2 regions of the Oerskovia sp. PE-21s genome follow, and region 1 is predicted to be linked to the other one. Evidence: predicted binding sites of a transcription regulator. Region 1 holds the regulator's gene; the other holds the start of a gene.
What was found. Region 1 encodes Rex, which represses fermentation and respiration genes when NADH is low (regulators of the CRP and FNR family bind a similar motif). Its sites were predicted from a motif close to CTTGTGAANNNNTTCACAAG; they were not measured.
Positions count from the first base shown of each region.

Region 2: a site for Rex is predicted at 1,663-1,682, ahead of mqo (malate dehydrogenase (quinone)). Genes of this name have one in related genera too.

Region 1 is NZ_JBUXJM010000011.1:51,958-55,338, forward strand. It holds gene ACZDYF_RS17885 (30S ribosomal protein bS22) at 164-262, shown strand; gene ACZDYF_RS17890 (HAD family hydrolase) at 380-1,189, opposite strand; gene ACZDYF_RS17895 (glutaredoxin family protein) at 1,296-1,631, shown strand; gene ACZDYF_RS17900 (redox-sensing transcriptional repressor Rex) at 1,729-2,424, shown strand; gene ACZDYF_RS17905 (YceI family protein) at 2,526-3,077, opposite strand; gene ACZDYF_RS17910 (MarR family winged helix-turn-helix transcriptional regulator) at 3,274-3,381, shown strand, end outside.
Region 2 is NZ_JBUXJM010000005.1:269,345-272,725, reverse strand. It holds gene nirB (nitrite reductase large subunit NirB) at 1-1,457, opposite strand, end outside; gene mqo (malate dehydrogenase (quinone)) at 1,697-3,202, shown strand; gene ACZDYF_RS12355 (acyl-CoA thioesterase/BAAT N-terminal domain-containing protein) at 3,323-3,381, opposite strand, start outside.

The sequences.
Region 1 (3,381 bases):
GTGCGGCCCGACGACGTCACCCGGCGTCGATTTCGGGCCACCCGCCGGGAGCAGGTAGTCTAGGAGACGGACTTTTTCTCGTGTTGGTCGGTTCCCGATCAGCCGTGGACCACCATGATCGGGGCGATCCCGATCGCACACCGATCCAGCATTGTGAGGACCCATGGGCTCCGTCATCAAGAAGCGCCGCAAGCGTATGGCCAAGAAGAAGCACCGCAAGCTGCTTCGCAAGACGCGCCACCAGCGTCGCAACAAGAAGTAGCAGCGCTGCGCGGTCACGCGTATGCTGTCGCGAGAGCCCGGTCCCCGCAGGGGTCCGGGCTCTTCGCATGCCTGGACCGATCCCGCCGTGCGCGCCCGGGCCGGGCGCCGGGGCCGGTCAGAGTCCTGCGCGGCCCTTGATCGAGCGCCGGATGGAGCGCAGCACGAGCCCGAGGACCCACGCGGCCCCGGCCCAGCTCGCGGTCTTGAGCCCACGCCCCGCGACCCGACGGCGCCTGCCGCGGAACTCGCGGATGGGCCAGCCCACGTCCTTGGCGTGACGGCGCAGGCGCGTGTCCGGGTTGATGGCGCACGGGTGCCCCACGGACTGCATCATGGTCACGTCGTTGAGCGAGTCCCCGTAGGCGTACGACGACGCCAGGTCGATCCCGTGGAGCTCGGCGAGCTCGCGCACACCTGCCGCCTTGGCCCGTCCGTGCATCATGTCGCCCACGAGCCGACCCGTGTAGAGGCCCTCCTCGTGCTCGGCGACCGTACCGAGGGCCCCGGTGGCACCGAGGCGGCGGGCGATGAGCTGCCCGATCTCGAGCGGGGTCGCGGACACGAGCCACACCTGGTGGCCGGCCGCGATGTGCTCGTCGAGGAGCTTCTGGGTGCCGGGGAAGATGCGCAGCGACAGGACCTGGTCGTAGACCTCCTCGCCGATCGCGACGACCTCCGCGACCGAGCGGCCCGCGACGAGGTCCAGGGCCCGGCTGCGCACCTGGTCGATCTGGCGCTTGTTCTCGCCGAGGAGGAGGTAGCGGGCCTGGTGGAGGGCGAACGTCACGAGGTCCGGCGTGGAGAAGAAGCCTCGCTGGTACAGCGCGCGGGCGAGGTGGAACGAGCTGGCGCCGCGGATGATCGTGTTGTCGACGTCGAAGAAGGCTGCCGTGGGATGGGTGGACCCAGGAGCAGACGTCGGCATGGCGTCCACTCTATCGGCGCTCGCAGACCCTCGCCGACGGCGTTCACCGGGCACTACCGCCGGGGGGTCGGCGGAAGGGGGTGTCCGAGATGCGTAGGCTGAGGTCGTGAGCCCCGCAGATCCCGCCGCAGGACAGGTTCCTGAGACCGCCGCCGGACGTGACGCAGACCAGGTCGTGAGCGCGCCCGAGCGCGTCGTGCTCTACGGCCGCGTCGGGTGCCACCTGTGCGAGGAGGCCCGCGAGGTGGTCGGCTCCGTGTGCGCGGACCAGGGGGTGGGCTGGACGGAGGTCGACGTGGACTCCGACCCGTCGGGCGCGCTCGCGGCACAGTACGGTGACTACGTCCCGGTCGTGACCGTGGACGGCGTCCAGCAGGGGTTCTGGCAGGTCGACCGAGCCAGGCTCGCCCGGGCGCTCTCGCGGGGGCGCGCCACTGGCTGACGCTCCGCCGCGGGCGCCGAGCCTGGGATGATCCGAGACAGCAGGACAGCGAGATCGTCAACGATGACGACGACATGACGAAGCATGGGTGGTTCGGGTGGCAGAGACCCTGGGTGATACCGGCATTCCTGGCGCGACCGTGGCGCGCCTCCCCGCGTACCTGCGCGCGCTGCGCGACCTCGAGGGGCGCGGCGTCGAGACGACCTCGTCGACCGAGCTCGCGGAGCTCGCGGGCGTCGGGTCCGCGCAGCTGCGCAAGGACCTGTCCTTCCTGGGGTCGTACGGCACCCGCGGGGTGGGATACGTCGTCGACTCGCTCGCGACGTACATCACGTCCGCGCTGGGGGTCGAGGACGAGCACCGGATCGCGATCGTCGGCATCGGCTCCCTGGGGCACGCCCTCGCGAACTACTCGGGCTACGGCACGCGAGGGTTCGAGGTCGCGGCGTTGCTGGACGCCTCGCCGCACGTCGTCGGCACCGAGGCCGCGGGGCTCGTGATCGAGCACGTCGACGCGCTCGAGGAGGTCTTCGCCCGCGAGAACGTGACGATCGTCGTCCTGGCGACCCCGGCGCACGTGGCGCAGGACGTCGCGGAGAGGGTCGTCGCCGCGGGCGTGCGGGAGATCCTGAACTTCGCACCGCGCGCGCTCCAGCTTCCCGAGGACGTGATCGTGCGGTCGGTCGACGTCGGGAGCGAGCTGCAGATCCTGGCGTTCCACGCGCAGGCCAGGGCGCTCGCGAACCGGGGCCGGGGCGAGGAGGGCCGAGGGGTCGAGAGCGAGGGCGCCTAGGGGCGTCCGGACAGCGCAGGAGCCGGCGACCCGTCACGGGTCGCCGGCTCCTGGCGCACCGGTCCGCGTCAGGACGCGGAGGCCGGTCGGGGGCGAGAGGCTCAGGCCTGCTTGATCGCCGAGAGGTCGAGCGCGATCTTGATCTTGTCGCCGACGAGCACGCCGCCGGCCTCGAGGGCCACGTTCCAGGTCAGGCCGAACTCCTTGCGGGAGATCTCGGTCTCGGCCTCGAAGCCTGCGCGGGAGTTGCCGTAGGCGTCGACGGCTGCGCCCGTGAACTCGGTCTCGAGCTTGACCGGCTTGGTCACGCCGTTGATCGTCAGGTCGCCCGCGATGACGAAGTCGTCGTCGTCGGCCTCGACGGAGGTCGAGACGAAGTTCCAGGTGGGGTTCTTCTCGGCGTCCCAGAAGTCGGCCGACTGGAGGTGGCCGTCGCGCCCTGCGTCGCCGGTGTTGACGGACTTGGCGTCGATCGCCGCGACGACGTTGGACGACTCGACGTCGTCACCGATGTTCAGCGTGCCCTCGGCGATCGCGAGCGAGCCGCGGACCTTGGAGATGCCTGCGTGGCGGACCGTGAAGGTCGCCTGCGAGTGCGAGGGGTCGATCGCGTAGGTGCCTGCGGTCAGTCCGGCGGGAAGGGTCGTGGCCATGGGTGTTCTCCTGTGGAAGTCGTGGTGCGTATGCGTCAGGCGCGCCGTCCGACGTGCCATTAGTTGAAGATTCAACTTCATACGAACGCATCAACGCAAGCCCCCACCCCTCTATTCCCTGGAGGGCGGACCAGTTCCCGGATGGGAGACTGGGACGGTTGTTCGGACGGTGGGGGCGTGGCGGATGAAGGCGGAGATGACGGTTCAGCAGGACAAGCGCGCGGACGCGCCGCAGGACGCACCCTGGCTCGACGAGGGGCAGCAGCACTCGTGGCGCCAGTACCTCGACGGCACGGCGCGGTTC
Region 2 (3,381 bases), on a different contig from region 1:
GACACCGTGACGCCGGCCGCCTCGAGCGTCGTGTTGACGATCTTGGTGAGCACGGGCACGCACGACCCGCACACGGTCCCGGCCTTGGTGCACGCCTTGACCTCGCCCAGGCTCGTGCAGCCGTGCTCGGTCACCGCCCCGCGGACCGTCCCGGCGGTGACGTTCGCGCACGAGCAGACCACGACGTCGTCGGGCAGGTCGCCGCCGAGCGCCGGGGCGCCGCCCTCCGGGGCGAGGAACGCCGACGGGTCGGCGCCCAGCGAACGCCCCAGCAGGGGGCGCAGCGACGAGTAGAGGGCCGCGTCGCCCACGAACACACCGCCGAGCAGGGTCCGTGCGTCGTCCGAGACGACGAGCTTGCGGTAGGTCCGCGCGACCGGGTCGGCGAACGTGACCTCGAGCGCGCCGGGCGTCAGCCCGAACACGTCGCCGAAGCTCGCCGCCTCGATGTCGACGCCCTTGAGCTTGGTCCCCTCGGGCGCCGGGGAGTAGGTCGCGCTGCCGCCGAGCAGCCGGTCGACGACGACGTCGGCCATGGCGTTGCCCGGCGCGACCAGGCCCACGCACTGGTCCTCGAACGACGCGCACTCCCCGATGGCCCACACGGCGGGGTCCGAGGTGTGGCACGCCGCACCCACGACGACGCCGCCGCGCTCGCCGATCGCGAGGCCCGCCTCGCGCGCGACGCGGTCCCGGGGCCGGATGCCGGTCGAGAAGATCACGACGTCGGCGGGGATCTGCGACCCGTCCGACAGGTCCATACCGCCCACCGCGCCGTCGCCCGCGGCCGTGAGGCCCGTGGCGCCGGTCGACGTGCGGACGTCGATCCCGCGGTCGGTCACGAGCACGCGCAGCGCCTCGCCGCCCGCGTCGTCGAGCTGGACGCTCATGAGGCGGTCGGCGAACTCGACGACGGTCGCGGCGGCGCCGAGGGTCTGGAGCGCGGCCGCGGCCTCGAGCCCCAGCACGCCTCCCCCGACGACGACGCCGTGCAGCGGACGCCCCAGGCGTGCGGTGCGCAGCCCGACGTACTCGCGCAGCCCCTCCAGGTCGGCCAGGGTGCGATAGCTGAAGACGCCCGGCAGGTCGGTGCCCTCGGTGCGCGGGGTCCAGGCCCAGGAGCCCGTGGCCAGGACCAGGTGGTCGTAGGCGAGCACGCGCCCGGACCTCGTCGTGACGGTCTGCGTCTCGCGGTCCACTGCCGCGACCGCGTCGCCCGTGACGAGCTCTGTGCGCTGGTCTTCCCAGACCGAGGGCTCCATCGTCAGGTCGTCCGCCGAGCGGCCCGTGAAGTACTCGGACAGGTGCACGCGGTCGTACGGGGCGCGGTCCTCGTCCCCGACGACGGACACGTGCCACGCCCCCTCGGGAGAGCGTGCGATCATCTGGCTCACGAACCGGTGGGCGACCATGCCGGCGCCGACCACCACGACGCGGCCGGGGGTGGGAGTGCTCATGTGGGGGGCCTCACGAGAAGGGTCGGGCGCGGACGGGGCGAGTCGGGTCGCGGGGGGCGGGTGCGACCGTCGTGACCATCCTGGCGCATAGATACGAGGTTTCTGGTCAAAACACCAGATCAGCGCGTCGCGAGGACCTAGGACGCGACGTCCAGGGACCTTGGTCCCGAAAAAGTGTGACGCACGACCGTGACGGACGGCACAGCATGTGCACTCCTTCACAAGCGTAAAATCGAGCGGTGGCGACTAAGAAGACAACGGGTCAGAACACCATCGACGTAGCCCTCATCGGCGGCGGCATCATGAGTGCGACCCTCGGCGCCCTCCTGAAGCTCCTCGAGCCCACGTGGACCATCAAGGTCTTCGAGCGCCTCGACGCGGTAGCCCAGGAGTCCTCCAACCCGTGGAACAACGCTGGCACCGGCCACGCTGCGCTCTGCGAGCTGAACTACACCCCCGAGAAGGCCGACGGGACCGTCGAGATCTCCAAGGCGGTCACGATCAACGAGCAGTTCGAGGTGTCGCGCGAGTTCTGGCACCACCTGCTCACCGGGGGCCACCTGCCCGAGCCCGCGAGCTTCATCAGCCACACCCCGCACATGACGTTCGTGCGCGGCGCGGCCAACGTGGACTACCTCAAGCGCCGCTTCACCGCGCTGAGCGCCCACCCGCTGTTCAGCGAGCTCGAGTTCACCGACGACCCCGCGGTCATCGCGCAGTGGGCACCCCTGCTGGTCCTCGACCGGGACGGCGACGAGGCCGTCGCCGCGACCCGTGCGACGAGCGGCACGGACGTCGACTTCGGCGCGCTCACCTCGCAGCTCTTCGACTTCCTCACGGCCCACGACGTCGAGCTCAACCTCCAGCACGAGGTCAACCGCCTCAAGAAGCGCAAGGACGGCACCTGGGACGTCACCGTCAAGGACGTGTCCTGGAACGCCAAGCAGGGGCCGCGCACCGTCAACGCCCGCTTCGTGTTCGTCGGTGCGGGCGGCGGCGCCCTGCCGCTGCTGCAGAAGGCCGGGATCAAGGAGGCCAAGGGCTACGGCGGCTTCCCCATCAGCGGCGAGTTCCTGCGCACCGACAACCCGGAGATCGTCGCCCAGCACCAGGCCAAGGTGTACGGCAAGGCCGACGTCGGCTCGCCGCCCATGTCCGTCCCGCACCTCGACACGCGCGTGGTCGACGGCAAGACGTACCTGATGTTCGGCCCCTACGCCGGGTTCAGCCCCAAGTACCTCAAGAAGGGGTCGCTGCTCGACCTCTTCACCTCGCTGCGGACCCACAACATCGGGTCCATGCTCGGCGCAGGCCTCAAGAACATCGACCTCACGCAGTACCTGGTCGGTCAGCTCGTCGCGAGCCCCGAGGCCAAGTTCACGGCGCTCCAGGCCTTCATGCCCACGGCTCACCCCAAGGACTGGGAGAAGATCACCGCGGGCCAGCGCGTGCAGGTCATCAAGAAGGACCCCGCCAAGGGCGGTGTGCTCGAGTTCGGCACCGAGGTCATCGCGGCCGCGGACGGCTCGATCGCCGGCCTGCTCGGCGCCTCGCCGGGCGCCTCGACCGCGGTGCCTGCGATGATCGACGTGCTCGAGCGCTGCTTCCCGCAGCACTTCGCCACGTGGCGCCCCGCGCTCGGGGCCATGATCCCGAGCCTCGGCCAGGCCACGTGGGAGGCGACCGAGCTCGACTCGCTCTCCGCCTCCGCGGGGCCCTCGGAGGAGGCGGTCGGCGCCCGCTGACCCCGCCCCCGCAACGCACCGCGCCCCGGTCTCCTTCGTAGAGACCGGGGCGTCGTGCTGTGCGAGGCCCTCGTGTCGCGGGGGGGCACCGTAGCCTCCGGCCCAGCGGATGGGCGGCGCCTACTGCCGCGCCTGTGCGAGCACGTCGGCGACGGCGTTCCAGAGGTCGACACGGGCCT